DNA from 3 places in the Shewanella sp. GJ50-10 genome. Region 2 is predicted to be linked to each of the others. Evidence: predicted binding sites of a transcription regulator. Region 2 holds the regulator's gene; each other region holds the start of a gene.
What was found. Region 2 encodes sigma-54, which starts transcription at its own class of promoters, with help from an activator protein. Its sites were predicted from a motif close to GTTGGCACGNNNNTNGNNT; they were not measured.
Positions count from the first base shown of each region.

Region 1: a site for sigma-54 is predicted at 1,842-1,860, ahead of glnA (glutamate--ammonia ligase). Genes of this name have one in related genera too.
Region 3: a site for sigma-54 is predicted at 3,431-3,449, ahead of AC0L4E_RS07010 (nitrate reductase). Genes of this name have one in related genera too.

Region 1 is NZ_JBVVSS010000001.1:4,176,183-4,181,675, reverse strand. Features, by position in the region: gene typA (translational GTPase TypA) at 1-1,484, opposite strand, end outside; gene glnA (glutamate--ammonia ligase) at 1,953-3,362, shown strand; gene AC0L4E_RS17610 (hypothetical protein) at 3,659-4,927, shown strand; gene AC0L4E_RS17605 (hypothetical protein) at 4,986-5,493, shown strand, end outside.
Region 2 is NZ_JBVVSS010000001.1:341,751-347,243, reverse strand. Features, by position in the region: gene AC0L4E_RS01350 (KpsF/GutQ family sugar-phosphate isomerase) at 1-325, shown strand, start outside; gene kdsC (3-deoxy-manno-octulosonate-8-phosphatase KdsC) at 327-890, shown strand; gene lptC (LPS export ABC transporter periplasmic protein LptC) at 887-1,447, shown strand; partial or broken gene lptA (lipopolysaccharide transport periplasmic protein LptA) at 1,482-1,964, shown strand; gene lptB (LPS export ABC transporter ATP-binding protein) at 2,249-2,980, shown strand; gene AC0L4E_RS01325 (RNA polymerase factor sigma-54) at 3,162-4,646, shown strand; gene hpf (ribosome hibernation promoting factor) at 4,671-4,958, shown strand; gene ptsN (PTS IIA-like nitrogen regulatory protein PtsN) at 4,961-5,404, shown strand; gene rapZ (RNase adapter RapZ) at 5,401-5,493, shown strand, end outside.
Region 3 is NZ_JBVVSS010000001.1:1,686,660-1,692,152, reverse strand. Features, by position in the region: gene cobA (uroporphyrinogen-III C-methyltransferase) at 1-434, opposite strand, end outside; gene AC0L4E_RS07010 (nitrate reductase) at 434-3,391, opposite strand; gene cctA (tetraheme c-type cytochrome CctA) at 3,759-4,094, opposite strand; gene htpX (protease HtpX) at 4,382-5,245, opposite strand.

The DNA.
Region 1 (5,493 bases), 3.8 Mb from region 2:
TTACCAGTTGCATTTGAAATCAATACGCCACGAGCACGTTGACCAATATCACCGCCTTTCACTGGACCGTAATGGTCGAATGAATGGTAGATAAGACCTGTACCAGAAGTCGCAGTCATGAATTCAGTTTGGAAACCGATTAAGCCACGGCTAGGGATAACGAAATCGATACGTACACGACCCTTACCATCTAACTGCATGTCGCGCATGTCACCCTTACGAGTACCTAATTTTTCAATTACAGCACCTTGATGTTCTTCTTCAACATCGACAGTTAATGTTTCGTATGGCTCACACATTTCGCCATCGATTTCTTTTTCGATAACTTCTGGACGAGATACTGCTAACTCGTAACCTTCACGACGCATGTTTTCAATCAAGATACCTAAGTGTAATTCACCACGGCCTGATACACGGAAACGATCTGGAGATTCAGTTTCTTCAACACGTAATGCAACGTTATGAATTAACTCTTGTTCTAGACGTTCAAGGATATTACGTGAAGTTACGTACTTACCTTCTTTACCAGCAAACGGAGAAGTGTTTACTTGGAAAGTCATGGTTAGTGTTGGCTCATCAACAGAAAGTGCAGGCAATGCTTCAACAGCAGTTGGTGCACAAATAGTGTCAGAAATCTTAAGTTCACCTAAACCAGTGATAGCTACGATGTCACCAGCGTTAGCTTCTTCTACTTCGTGACGCTCTAGACCCATGTAACCTAATACTTGGCCCATTTTACCGTTACGTTTCTTACCATCAGCACCAATAATGGTTACTTGTTGGTTAGTTTTAACGCTACCACGTTTAATACGACCAATACCGATAACACCTACATATGAGTTGTAATCGATTTGAGAAATTTGCATTTGGAACTCACCTTCAGCATCAGCGTCAGGAGAAGAAACCTTCTCAACGATAGCTTGGAAAAGTGGAGTCATGTCTTCGCTTGTTTCATCAGGATCTAATGTTGCGAAACCATTTAATGCAGAAGCATATACGATAGGGAAGTCTAACTGTTCGTCAGTTGCACCTAAGTTGTCGAATAAGTCGAATACTTGGTCAATAACCCAATCAGGACGAGCACCAGGACGGTCAATCTTGTTGATAACAACGATTGGCTTAAGGCCCTGTGCGAATGCTTTTTTAGTTACGAAGCGAGTTTGTGGCATTGGGCCATCAACTGCATCTACTAATAATAAAACAGAATCTACCATAGATAGAACACGTTCTACTTCACCACCGAAATCGGCGTGACCAGGAGTGTCTACGATGTTAATACGGTAGTCGTTCCATTTGATGGCAGTATTCTTAGCCAGAATGGTGATACCACGTTCTTTTTCAAGATCGTTAGAATCCATTACACGTTCTGCGGCTTCACCTCGACTTTCAAGGGTGCCTGACTGAGCCAATAGCTTGTCTACCAAGGTCGTTTTGCCATGGTCAACGTGAGCAATAATGGCGATGTTACGTAAATTCTCTAACACGGATAAAACCTCTATACCATCAAATAAAAATAGGATTTATAGGGACTACTTATTATAGCCGCTATAAAAAAGCGTGCCATTCTACTCCACGTAGGCTTGAGTAGATAGGATTATTTTTGAACACTTAGTTTTTTATAAAAAATAAGCCTTAAAGATAGAAGATAAAAATCAAAAAGGATCATAATGCCGCAATAAAGTGACGCTTTAATGAACTAGATCAATTATGCCGTTGAAACCGACGCACCGAAATGGACTTTTGCACCATTAGTGCGCATAGTGGTGCACTGAAGTTGTGCGTTATAGGTGTTTTCGGTAATGCGGATATTTTTATTGTTTTCTAAATCAGTAGTTTATCTTTCTGGCACGAAAGTCGCTTATAACAGAACAAATTCGAACAACAGATATTATGTCTGGCGAATAACAAGATTACATTAAGGGACCACCCTTTACCCTACCGGAGGCTTAAGAATGTCAGTTGAATCAATCCTAAAACAAATTGAAGAACTAGAAGTTAAGTTCGTAGATTTACGTTTTACAGACACTAAAGGTAAAGAGCAGCACGTCTCTATTCCTTCTCACCAAGTGAACGAAGACTTTTTTGAAGATGGCAAAATGTTCGATGGCTCATCTATCAACGGTTGGAAAGGCATCAATGAATCTGACATGGTATTAATGCCAGATCCTTCTTCTTTCTTATTAGATCCTTTCACTGAAGAAGTTACTGGTCTTATTCGTTGTGACATTTTAGAGCCAGCTACAATGACTGGTTACGAACGTGACCCTCGTTCAATTGCTAAAAAAGCTGAAGAGTACCTAAAGTCTACTGGTATTGCTGACACAGTATTAATTGGTCCAGAGCCAGAGTTCTTCTTATTTGACGACGTTAAGTTTGGTACTGACATGTCAGGTACTTTCGTTAAAGTTGACGCGAAAGAAGCTGCATGGAACTCAGGTACTAGCTACGAAGACGGCAACACAGGTCACCGTCCATTCGTTAAAGGTGGTTACTTCCCAGTTGCACCAGTTGATTCATCACAAGACATTCGTAGTGCAATGTGTCTAATTCTTGAAGAATTAGGTCAAGTTGTTGAAGCACATCACCACGAAGTTGCTACAGCGGGTCAAAACGAAATTGCTACACGTTTCAACACGCTTTCAAACAAAGCGGATGAAATTCAAATCATGAAGTATGTTGTTCATAACACTGCTCATGCATACGGTAAAACAGCGACATTCATGCCTAAGCCAATCGTTGGTGATAATGGTAGTGGTATGCACGTTCACCAATCTTTAGCTAAAGACGGTGTTAACTTATTCTCTGGCGACAAGTACGCTGGTTTAAGTGAACTAGCGCTTTACTACATCGGTGGAATCATCAAGCACGCTCGTGCATTGAACGCATTCACTAACCCAAGCACTAACTCATACAAGCGTCTAGTTCCACATTTCGAAGCGCCTGTAATGTTAGCTTACTCAGCTCGTAACCGTAGTGCTTCAATCCGTATCCCAGTGGTACCAAGCCCGAAAGCGCGTCGTATCGAAACACGTTTCCCAGATCCAACCGCTAACCCATACTTAGCATTCGCAGCGCTACTTATGGCTGGTCTTGACGGTATCCAAAACAAGATTCACCCAGGTGAAGCAATGGATAAAGATCTGTATGACCTACCTGCTGAAGAAGCGGCTGAGATCCCACAAGTTGCAACTTCTTTAGAGAATGCACTTGAGAACTTAGCAGCTGACCACGAATTCTTAACTAAAGGTGATGTATTCACTAAAGACTTTATTGAATCTTACATCACGCTTAAAGAAGAAGAGTGTGAGCAAGTATCACGTACTACTCACCCAATGGAATTCCAACTTTACTACAGCCTATAAGCCTTAGCTTAACGCTCATGTAAATTGGCCATAGGCTGAAGATTGAAAGCCCTTGATGATTATCATCAAGGGCTTTTTATTGTCTGAATTTTACTCTTGTCATTCCTGATTTAATTGTATCAACTTGTATCTGATAACTTTTGGTTATGTTGCAAATAAGTATATGTCATTATCGCTAATCATCTTCCCTCAATAGAATACGCCCCATAACAAGAGCTTGCTGACCTACCTCAGTTATAAAAGCTGCTAACGATGGATTAACCATCTTTAATAATTAAAACTATTGAGAGAAACAAATGAAAGTTAAATTAATCGCGACACTCGTTACAGCAGCTTTGATGACTGCATGTTCTTCAACTGGTTCTAGTGGTAATAATGTTGCACCAGAGCTTCCAACATTACCGACAGCTGCAAATCCAATTGAAGGTGAACCAACAACTCCTGATCTTCCTGTAAACCCAAACCGTCCTGAAATCGATAAGCCAGCAGGTATTCATCCAACTAAGCCTGGTAACGAAATCGATAAGCCATCAGGTATTCATCCAACTAAGCCTGGTAACGAAATCGATAAGCCATCAGGTATTCATCCAACTAAGCCAGGTAACGAAATCGATAAGCCATCAGGCATTCATCCTACTAAGCCTGGTAATGAAATCGATAAGCCATCAGGCATTCATCCAGATAAGCCTGGTTATGACGGTGTAACTTTTGTACCTCGTGAAGGGGATGGCTATGTGGGCGATATTTACAAAAATGGCGTGCTAATTGGGTCGGTTGTAAACACTGGAGAAGCTTTAATTTTTAATGGTGCAGATGGCCAGCAAGTTGAAATCACTAAAGGCATGCTAAATGGCAAGATAGTGAATAAACCTGAAGCAGATAAGCCAGGCTATGACGGTGTGACGTTTGAACCTCGTGAAGGCGATGGCTATGTCGGTGACATCTATAAAAATGGCGTGTTAATTGGTTCAGTTGTTAATACTGGTGATGCATTAATCTTTAATGGTGCGAATGGTCAGCAAGTTGAAATCACTAAAGGCATGCTAAATGGCAAGATAGTGAATAAACCAGAAGCTGAGAAACCAGGCTATGACGGTGTGACATTTGAGCCTCGTGAAGGGGATGGCTATGTGGGCGATATTTACAAAAATGGCGTGCTAATTGGGTCGGTTGTAAACACTGGAGAAGCTTTAATTTTTAATGGTGCAGATGGCCAGCAAGTTGAAATCACCAAAGGCATGCTAAATGGCAAAATAGTGAATAAACCTGAAGCAGATAAGCCAGGCTATGACGGTGTGACGTTTGAACCTCGTGAAGGTGATGGCTATGTCGGTGACATCTATAAAAATGGCGTATTAATTGGTTCAGTTGTTAATACAGGAGATGCATTAATCTTTAATGGTGCGAATGGTCAGCAAGTTGAAATAACTAAAGATCTTGTAAACGGCAAAGCAGTTGAGAAATTAAGTGGTGCAAATGCTGCTATGACTGCAGAACAAAAGTCTCAAATTCGTAGCAAAGGTCGCCAGTTAAGAGATGCCATCAAATCTCGTCTAAATCGTTAATTTAGAAGGTGAATATAACTAGGAGGCTGATTCAGCCTCCTCTTTGTTTGAGGAATTAATGATGAGAACGAGAACATTATTAAGAGCAATTGTATTAGTCGGACTATTGTCGACTTTCTTTGTTGTGCAGGCTGAGTCAACAGGTAGCTTACAGGTCTTTCAGTATGATGATGAAGTGATTGCGGTTGCTTCTGGCACAATTCAAGTCAGTGATGAATTGAATTTTAGTGCGGAAGTCGATAGTACTGGCTATCTTGAAGTCGGCGCAGGTTATGGCATGGTGTTTGGCTATTTTTATACTGAGTTGGGTGTGAGTTATGGCCGCGCTGATAGTGTCGATATTTATGATGTCAGCCTATTTACAGGTGTTCCACTTGGGGAAATGTGGATGGCCTTTGCGAGAACAGCTCATGAATGGCGTGACTCTAATCGTGTGATCGGTAGCGCAATGGATTTATTTGACCAACGAGAATGGCGTAATAGTGCTGGAGTGAGTTATAGCCCTGCAAAATGGGTCGAAATAGGTTACACCTATAATTATGATAAATTATTATCAGGCAGTCGCT
Region 2 (5,493 bases):
TGTCTGTATCACTGAATCTTTATACGAAATCTCAAATAAAGGTTTAGGTATGACAGCCGTTACCGATGATGACGGTAAACTTGTGGGTATTTTTACTGACGGTGATTTACGCCGAGTAATTGATGCCGAAAAGAATTTACGCACAACTGCCATTGCCGATGTGATGACCCCAAACTGTATTACAATTAGTGCAGATATTTTAGCAGCGCAAGCTCTACAAATAATGGATGAAAAAAGCATTAACGGCTTAATCGTTGTTGACAGCAATCAACACCCTGTCGGCGCACTTAACATGCTAGACATGGTCAAAGCAGGAGTCATTTAATATGTCAGATACACAAGTTCATCAAGGTTTATATGGCCCTGTTAGTGATGACATTTGGCAACGTGCTAAAAAAATCAAACTCCTCATCTGTGATGTTGATGGGGTATTTTCAGACGGCCGAATTTATTTAAGTAATGCCGGTGAAGAACTCAAAGCTTTCCATACTCGCGATGGCTATGGCGTTCGTTCAATATTAACCAGCGGCATTAACGTCGCGGTTATTACGGGGCGCAAATCAGCCATTGTTGAAAACCGCATGACCGCTTTAGGGGTTAGCCACATTTATCAAGGCGTTGACGATAAACTTACCCCATTTAAAGACCTGTTAAACATTTATAATGTTAATCCTGATGAAGTCGCTTATATCGGTGATGATATGGTCGACTTACCTGTCATGAAAGAAGTAGGTTTAGCTGTTTGTGTTGCTGATGGGCACCCATTTGTAAAACGTCATTGCCAGATGATTACCAGTATAAATGGCGGTAATGGTGCACTACGTGAGTTAACTGATTTACTATTAGTTAGCCAAGATAAGTTTGAATCGGCCCATGGAATGAGTATATGAGTCGCACCACACTAGCGATCATAGCCTTTTTCGGCGCTGCACTGGTTTTATATTGGCAAGTCCAAGTAAAACGCAGTGCCATGGAAGCAACAAAGCTGCCAGATCCTGCTCGTCCAGAATTTATCGCTAATGATTTACGCAGTACAGAATTTAACGAACAAGGTTTAGTGCAAAGCCGTGTTTCAGCAAAACACATGGAACACTTTCAGCAAACAAATGAAACCTTGTTCACTGAACCTGTTTATCTTGTCTATCCTGAAAACGGTGAAGCTGAATGGCAATTAACAGCTGATTTAGGCAAGCTTAATAAAGAGACTGGCAAAGTCGTACTGCAAAATAATGTTATTATTGATGCAATAAACATCAATGAACCAGTACAATCGCTAACAACAAGCATGTTGGCATTAGATTTGAACACCATGATAATGACGTCTGATCGACAAATTTATGTCTCAGGCCAAGACTTTAATATACAAGGCTTAGGCCTTTATGCTGATTTAAATGCCGAAGAATTAGAGCTTTTAAGTCAAGTAGAAGGAACGTATGAAGCAAAGTAAAAACCTTACTGTCTCACTACATAATTTTGTAAAGATGAGTCTAGTTGGAATAAGCCTAATTGGGGTCACTAGCGTAAGCGCAAAAGAAGGTGACTTACAGCAAGAACTAAAAGTCGCCGCAGTGAGCCAAAAAGCAGACATTAAAAATAACCAAGTTATTTTCTTTGGTCCTGTCACAGTGACACAAGGTACGATTAACATTAATGCCGATGAACTTCGTGCATTCAGTGCTGAATCCGGTGGCAAAAAAACCATGATTGCCACAGGTAATCCGGCAACCTTTTCCCAAGAATTAGACGACGGCCGGATTGGTACTGCAAGCGCAAATGAAATCAAGTATGAACTCGCTACCAGTATTTTGACTTTAAAAGGCAACGCAAAACTTGATCAAGCTGGCAGCCAAGTGACAGGTAACTTGATTAGCTACAATATTGATAAGCAACAATTAATTGCTGAAAGTACTGGTGACGGTAAAGATCGCGTTATTACGATTTTCCAGCCAGAGAACTACCCAGATTTAAATGATTCAAAAGGCAATTCAGAGCAGCCTGAATTAGAATCACCAAAAACTGAAGAGTCAGAAAAGCTCATTGAAGATCAAGCAGCATCAATCAATGAAGTGAAAACAGAAGCTAATAATGCTGAAATAACAGCGACTGAAGTAACTGATACAGAAGCTTCTACGCCTGTAGTCGAAGTGCCTGAAGCAAATGCAGACACTTCAATTGAAGGCCTGCAAATTGAAGACAAGCCAAGTACAGATTCATTACCTGAAACACCAGCGCTAGAGCAAACTCAATAATGACACAAATAACGTTAACAGCTGAAAACTTGGCAAAAAGTTATAAAAGCCGTCAAGTGGTTAAAAATGTCAGCCTGACAGTTAAAACCGGGCAAATTGTTGGGCTATTAGGGCCAAATGGTGCAGGTAAAACCACCACCTTTTATATGGTGGTTGGGTTAGTTAAAAGCGATAAAGGCCGGATATTAATTGATTCTGACGATCTCACCGCAGACCCAATGCACCTTCGTGCTCGAAAAGGCATTGGTTATTTGCCACAAGAAGCCAGTATTTTTCGAAAGCTGACTGTACACGATAATATTATGGCTGTACTACAAACTCGCAAGAGTTTAACCACAGAGCAGCGTATTGAAGAATTAGAGCACTTATTAGAAGAGTTCAATATCACCCATATTCGAGATAGCCAAGGCATGGCATTATCGGGTGGTGAACGTCGCCGAGTAGAAATCGCACGCGCATTGGCAGCCAATCCTAAGTTCATTTTATTGGATGAGCCTTTCGCAGGTGTTGATCCTATCTCTGTGATAGATATCAAGAAAATTATTCAACAATTAAAAAGTCGTGGTTTAGGTGTGTTAATTACAGACCATAATGTTCGTGAAACACTTGATGTGTGTGAGCGCGCGTATATTGTCAGCCACGGAGATTTAATTGCAGAAGGCACGCCTGCTGAAATCTTAGACAATCAGCAAGTCAGGTCAGTATACTTAGGTGAGCAATTCAAGCTATAGTTAGCATTCTTTAGTGCACAATATGGCATTTCGCGACCAGTATCAGTCCCACTTTTTAGCGCTATGTTCTAGACTCAACTTAAGCCAAGGTTCAGCTTAAGCCTAGAAGCAGTTTAAAAAGGTGCTAGACCCACACAATTGTTAGTCGCGATGATGAAATTCAATTAGGGATAAGCGGTAAATGAAAGCCTCACTCCAACTTAAAATGGGTCAACACCTGACAATGACCCCTCAGTTGCAACAAGCCATTCGCTTATTGCAACTTTCCTCATTGGAGCTCCAGCAAGAAATTCAACAAGCACTAGACTCAAATCCACTCCTTGAGCTCGAAGATGAGTTTGCTAAAGCAAAAGAACCTGTAAAAGAGAACGCCCAGCAAACCGATACTGATTTTAGTGACAACAGCCAAGTTACCGTTGAAAAAGACACCTCAACAGTTGATACCACAGAATCATTGACCAAAGAGTCAATGCCTGAAGATCTCCCAATGGACACCACATGGGATGAAGTTTATACCGCCTCTCCTAGCTCAGGTTCTGGGGCAGTTGCTCGTGATGACGATATGCCCTTTCAAGGTGAAACCACCGAAGGCCTTTATGAACATCTTGAGTGGCAAAAAAACCTTACCCCATTTTCAGAAAATGATTTGGTCATCGCCACTGCCATTATCGATGCAGTAGATGAGCGTGGTTATTTAACTCAAACCACCGAAGATATTTTACAAGCTTTAGGTCTTGAAGATATTGAACTCGACGAAGTTGAAGCCGTACTCAAACGAGTTCAGCATTTTGATCCTGTAGGCGTTGCAGCAAGAGATTTAAGTGAATGCTTAATGATCCAACTCGGGCAATACCCTGATGAGATCCCTTGCATCGACAATGTAAAATTGCTCATCGGTGAACACCTTGATTTAATTGCTGGTCGCGACTTTAGATTATTAATGCGTAAAACCAAGCTTAAAGAAGATGATCTACGTGAAGCGATTCAATTTATTCAAACGCTGAACCCTCGTCCAGGCTTACAAATCACTCCTATTAAAGATGAATATGTCATTCCTGATGTGACAGTGTTTAAAAAGAGTGGTCGTTGGGTCGTTGAATTAAATCCAGATAACATGCCAAAAATTGGTGTGAATCAGCAATATGCAGCTATGGCGAAAGGTTCTGCAAATCAGTCAGACAGCCAGTTTATTCGCGGCCATTTACAAGAAGCAAAATGGTTTATTAAGAGTATTGAAAGCCGCAATGAAACCTTATTAAAAGTGGCTAATTGCATTGTGCAATTCCAGCAAGGCTTCTTTGAGTTTGGTGAAGAAGCCATGAAACCAATGGTACTTAATGACATTGCTGAAGCCGTTGAGATGCATGAATCAACCATTTCTCGTGTTACCACTCAAAAGTACATGCACACCCCTCGCGGACTTTTTGAACTAAAATATTTCTTCTCTAGCCACGTTAGTACCGATGATGGCGGAGAATGTTCTTCTACTGCAATTCGTGCCTTTATTAAGAAACTTGTTGCAGCGGAAAACCAGAAAAAGCCACTTAGCGATAGTAAAATGGCGACGCTACTGGCTGAACAAGGGATTAATGTTGCTCGGCGTACGATCGCCAAATATCGTGAAGCAATGCTCATCCCTCCCTCAAACCAACGCAAGAGCTTATAAGCCTTTGTTATTGGAGGATGATCTATGCAAATTAACCTGACTGGGCACCATGTAGAAATCACGCAATCTTTACGTGAGTATGTACAAACTAAGTTTTCAAAGCTTGAACGACACTTCGAACAGATCAATAATGTACACGTTGTGCTCAATGTTCAGAAGCTGCAACAAATTGCTGAAGCAAAATTGCACCTCAAAGGAGGTGAAGTTTTTGCCGTATCTCAGAACGCAGATATGTATGTCGCAATTGACGCCCTGATAGACAAATTAGATCGTCAGGTAATTAAACACAAAGAGAAGTTAATTAAACACTAACGATGGAACTTCGTACCATTCTGCAGCCGGCGTGCACCTCCTGCGCCACGCCGGGCAGTAAGAAAAAAGTACTGGAACTTATCAGCGATTTAATGGCTGCCCAGTACCCAACCCTATCTTCACAGGCTATTTTTGAAAGTTTAATAGCTCGTGAAAAAATGGGTAGTACAGGTATAGGAAATGGCATAGCGATTCCCCATGGTCGATTAACTGATATCGAACAACCGATAGCAATTTTGATCAAGTGTGAAGAAGGCATCGAGTTTGATGCTATCGATAAAAAACCCGTGGATATATTATTTGCGCTGCTAGTTCCTTCTGATCAATGCCAACAGCATTTAAGTACGCTGTCGACGATGGCTGAAAAACTGAGCGATAAATTAATCCTTAAGCGACTTCGAAAGAGTCATGACGCTACAGAACTTTATCAGGTTATTACTGCATGAAACTTGTCATCGTATCAGGACGATCAGGCTCAGGTAAATCAGTTGCACTAAGGGTATTAGAAGATTTAGGTTATTACTGTGTTGATAAC
Region 3 (5,493 bases), 1.3 Mb from region 2:
GCTGTTACTCCGGGAGTAAATCGACTCACTACCCCTTTTTTAGCAAGGTAAATAGATTCTTCAGCTCCGCGACCAAAGATATGTGGGTCGCCCCCTTTTAAACGCACAACCTTTAACCCTTGTAGCGCAAGCTTTGCCAGCAAAGCATTAATATCATCTTGTTTATAGCTAGGTTGACCGCAACGTTTACCAACAAAATGGCGTTCACACTCTGGAGACACTAGAGAAAGAATATCGCTACTGACTAGGCTGTCATACACCAGCGCTTGGGCTTGAGAAACAATCCTCGCCGCTTTAATCGTCATCAAATCCAATTGTCCACAGCCTGCTCCAACAATTTCAACTTCACCTGCGCCTAATTGATTTTCATCCGTTGTGTTTAAAGAGGTTATGGCCTGATTAAAGTTAACTAACTTATTAAATGAATGGCTCATCACGCCACCTCCTCTTGTGTGGATTTTGTCGAACTTTTCTTGGTATTTTCTGATTGTGTTTTTACTTCAGTATTTTGAGTAGCAACTGCTGGCATTTTCGTTTCATGCTCAGAATCTTTAGTTTCAATAGCCATATCTTCAAGCCCAACTAACCAGATATCACTAGCACATTGGACGACTTCACTATGACAACTACCACATTGCTTTCCGCATCCAAGTTCTGCCTGAGTTTCGATAAGTGCAGCATTAAAGTCGGCTTGGTTAATTGAAATATTGTCTGCTGCGCTGCGTTTATTAAATACGGTGTTGTCGAGTTTTTGCAGCATAGCATCTTGAATTTTGGCTTCCGTCACGCCTGTACATGCACAAATAAGTGGGCTGTTACCTGCTTTGATTAACTGATGCAATTGCTGCATTAACGCAGTATCGACTTCTTTTCCAATAAGCAAGTGCATAGGTTCAAGTGCCACTTCAACCTGTTGATCGCTTAACAATTTTAGCGATACCAGCAGACCTTTATGGATATTGCATTGCACATGAATAAGTTGCTTACTGAGTAAACTGATGGTCCATTTAAGAGAATAAAGCGTCGATTGAAACCCAAAGCCTTGCTCTGCATCACTGAAAGCAATGTGAAAACACTCACCTTGTGATAATGACTGCTGTACGTTCCAGCAAGTTCCATTAAATTCAGGGTCGTGATCACCAAAAATGACCCCTTGAAGTGCCACATTAACTTTAGATACGCTAACGGTTTGACACTTAAATGCAGGTTGCTTTGATACTGGGTCAACAGCGCTGCTTAAGGCTTGATTAACCCCATCGCCAATTGAAAATTGCGACGACCAATGCATAGGCATAAACGCAATATCTGGCGCTTGATTATCATCTGAAACCACTCTGGCAGCAGCAACTCTTCCACTATCAGTTTTTGCATCATCAACTTCTGTTTCAAAACTGACCAAGTCCCCATGTTGTAAATCAAGTTGCTGGATTTTTAGCGGATGCATTGCAATAAATGGCTCAGGAATACTGGCGCGAAGACTGGCAATATGGCCAGTACGAGTCATGGTGTGCCATTGATCTCGGCTACGACCACTGTTTAATTTAACTTGATGCTGACTGACAACTTCAGTGGCGACACTAACTACTGTTGAATGCGCAGTCGTAATAAATTGCGCTTTTTGGCTTGGGGTTGAGAATAAGCCATATTGATAAACTCTTTGATTCGATTGACCTAATTGTGAGGTATCTGCCACAGGCCATTGAGTCGGCTTTAAAGCATCATATTGCTCATCAGTTAAATTACTCATACCAGTTAAGTCGAATTGTTTTTCAGGAAAGCGACTTTTTACGGCTTTTGATAATTGTGCAAACTCTTTAAATACTGCGGCGCTATTTTTGAAATCAAATTCATTTTCAAAGCCCATTAATTTAGCGACTTCAGCAAGTGCCCACCAATCAGCTTTAGCCTCACCTTTTGCTGGGATAAAACCACGCTGGCGGGTAATGACTCTTTCGCTATTAGTCACAGTGCCGCACTTTTCTGACCAACCTAAAGCAGGCAACAAAATATCTGCTTGTTTAGCTGTTGCAGCATCTTGAGTGATATCTGACACCACCACAAAAGGACAGGCATCAAATGCTTGCTGAATTTTAGCGGTATTAGGCAGCGACACTAACGGGTTAGTCCCCATAATCCAGACCGCTTTAATTTTTCCTTCAGCCATGGCATCAAAAAGTTCAACAGCGGTTAAACCTTTATCTTTCGCAATAACACCGCTCTTATCATCGGTATGCCAAAAATCGGCAAGCAATTGACGTTCAGCATCAGTAAAGCCCATATGGCAAGCAAGCTGTGTTGCTAAACCACCGACTTCGCGGCCACCCATTGCATTGGGTTGTCCAGTAAGAGAAAAGAAACCACTACCAGGCTTACCGATATGTGCTAATGCTAAATGGCAATTGATCATCGCATTGGTGGTATCAGTTCCTAAAACCGACTGATTTACCCCCTGACAACTGGCTGTCATTACTTTTTCATTACCAATGAATAATTGGTAAAAGTGCAGCAACTCACTGCTTGATAAACCCAGTGAAGTGGCTAGATTATCCACTTCAAATTGCTGCTTATCTTGTGACAGTTCAGTTAACACAGCTTCGAAATTTTGAGTATACGCCGCAATATAATCGGTATCAGCAGCGTCATTATCTGCGATAAACTGCAGCAATCCATTAAATAGTAAACTGTCAGTACCTGGGGCAATTTGTAAATGTAAATCTGCCTGACTTGAAGTCGCGGTTTTAGCTGGATCAATCACAACAATTTTTGTGCCGCGCTGTTCACGGGCTTTTATCATGCGTTGAAATAAAACAGGGTGAGTCCAAGCACTATTGGCACCAACTAATACAATCACATCGGCAAGTTCAAAATCTTCATAACAGCCTGGCACCACATCTTCGCCGAATGCGCGCATATGACCACTAACAGCAGAAGACATACATAAGCGTGAATTAGTATCGACATTGGCAGTGCCAATAAAACCTTTGGCCAGCTTATTTGCAACATAATAGTCTTCAGTCAGCAACTGACCTGACAGATAGAAGGCTACTGAGTCAGGCCCATGCTCTGCAATTGTTTGCTTAAAAGTCTCTGCAACTGTTGTCAGTGCAGCATCCCAAGAAACCGGTTTGCCTGATTTCAATTTGGGGTAGCGCAAGGTATTAAGCTGAACCAGACTTTCGATAAGTCGCTCGCCTTTGGCACATAGCTGACCTTTATTGGCCGGATGGGCTTGATCGCCAATCAACTCAAACTTGGCATTAAATGCAGTTGATTTTTGTGTACCAACATTTAGTAAACCTGAGTTTATCAAACCTGAATTTAGCGATTTTGGTGAAATTGTAACGCCACAGCCTACTCCACAATAAGCACAACTAGATTGGATATTAGACATGCAACTTCCCTTTACTGACAAAATTTTATGTCAATAACACCGCAAAAGTTGTGCCAATTACTAAGGTAATGATTTAACGGGGATTTAACAAATAAGTAAAAGAAAAGCATTAAGAACTGTGCAACATAAGTGCACCATTTCGCACCAAATTTGCGCAAACCATTGAAAATAAACGATTATAAATACCACTTTAGAGGTATAAGAAAAAGAGTAATGTCGAGAATGTTTTCAACTTCAACTTGAAGTTTGATGACAAACTGCAATTAAAGCCATAAAAAAAGCGCCGACATCAACGGCGCTTTTTTATACTATTTTGCATCGTACTCATAATAAGCATCGATGAAAAATAGCAATCAAGTTATCAAAACTACTGAGCAGAACGCCCATCATCATGACAACTATCACATGTTGGTACATCGCCAACATTCATGTCATGTGGTGCGTGACAATCTGCACACATTAGCATGCCATCATGCGGTGCGTGATTATCGTCCATTTCAGCAAGTGTTCCGTGACAGCTTTGACACTGTTCGAACTCATACTCACCATCTGCTGAAGGCTCGCCGTCAGCGTGACAGCTTTCACATCCACCCATTTCTGCGTGGAAATCAGCTAAGTTCTCATCATGTGCAAAAGCATTTGATGACAAAGTTAGTACAGCAAGAGCTGCTGCAAACAATGCTACAAGAATTTTATTGCTCACTATTATACCCTCCATTTGTGATAGTCGAGAAAGCTCTCATCAAGTGGCTTTCTTCGATATCGGTTATCAGCACGACATTTATGGCTCAGTTATAAACTTAGCTAACACTGGTTATTTTAGCAACAGCAAAAGTAACCACTAATAGCTAACAACTGCACCAACTCCCTAATATGCGTCACTTTTTGTATCCGCAATATTAAAGTCGAGGTTATTCTACTCGTTCAAGAGTAAAAAGAAAGCAATAAAAAAGGAGCCATAAGGCTCCTTTTGTTAATCATATTAAGATATTAGCTGTTTTTAAGAGCGCTAATACGCTTATCAAGTGGTGGATGGCTCATTAAAAATTCAGCCATTGAACGCTTACCATTAATACCTAATGCTGACATTTGTGCTGGCATTGCGCCCGCTTCAGGGCCAGTTTTTAAGCGCTCTAATGCCGCAATCATTTTATGCTTTCCGGCTAGTTTCGCAGCGCCTTCATCAGCTTTAAATTCACGAATACGTGAGAAGTAAGCCACGATCATTGACGCTAAAATACCAAATAACATATCCATGACGAAAACAACCGCCATGTAAGCAAACATACCTAGACCTTCACCGTCTTCACTGTTGTTAGCAACGACGTTATTCACAATACCTGCAACAACACGGGCTGCAAAGATAACAAAGGTGTTTACCACGCCTTGAATTAGGGTCAGAGTCACCATGTCGCCATTGGCAACGTGGCTAACTTCGTGTGCTAGTACGCCTTCAATTTCGTCTTGAGTCATGCCATAAAGTAGACCAGAACTTACTGCAACTAATGCATTGTCTTTGCTTGGGCCTGTGGCGAAAGCATTCATTTCTGGTGATTGGTAAATCGCCACTTCTGGCATTTTAATACCAGCTTGCTCTGCTTGACGAGCAACAGTGTCAACCAACCAACGTTCAGTGTTATCACGTGGTGATGTAATAACCTCACAACCCATAGTCTTTTTAGCCATCCACTTAGAGATAGCTAAACTGATGAATGCACCACCAAAACCAAACATTGCAGCAAAAATTAATAATCCGCTCATGCTTGAAGTACTCACTCCAAGTAGAGACATAACAATTGAAGCTACTAGCAAAATTGCTAAGTTAGTTCCAATCAATAACATAATACGTAACATTACAACTCCTATCTGGCACAGATGCCGCTTTAAACTTAAATATTGAACCCATCAGTTCGCGTTAATCGCGGTACTGTTTACATTTTTTTCGTCTTTCTTAATCAAACAATCGATGAACACTTAACGACATAATATGTCCTAAAAATTGTTTTTCAAGGGTCGAATCTCAAAAATAGACATAAAATGTCGACTAATTTGAAAAAAGTATCACAGCAAGCCTTACCTAACCTGAATGCATACCAATAAAT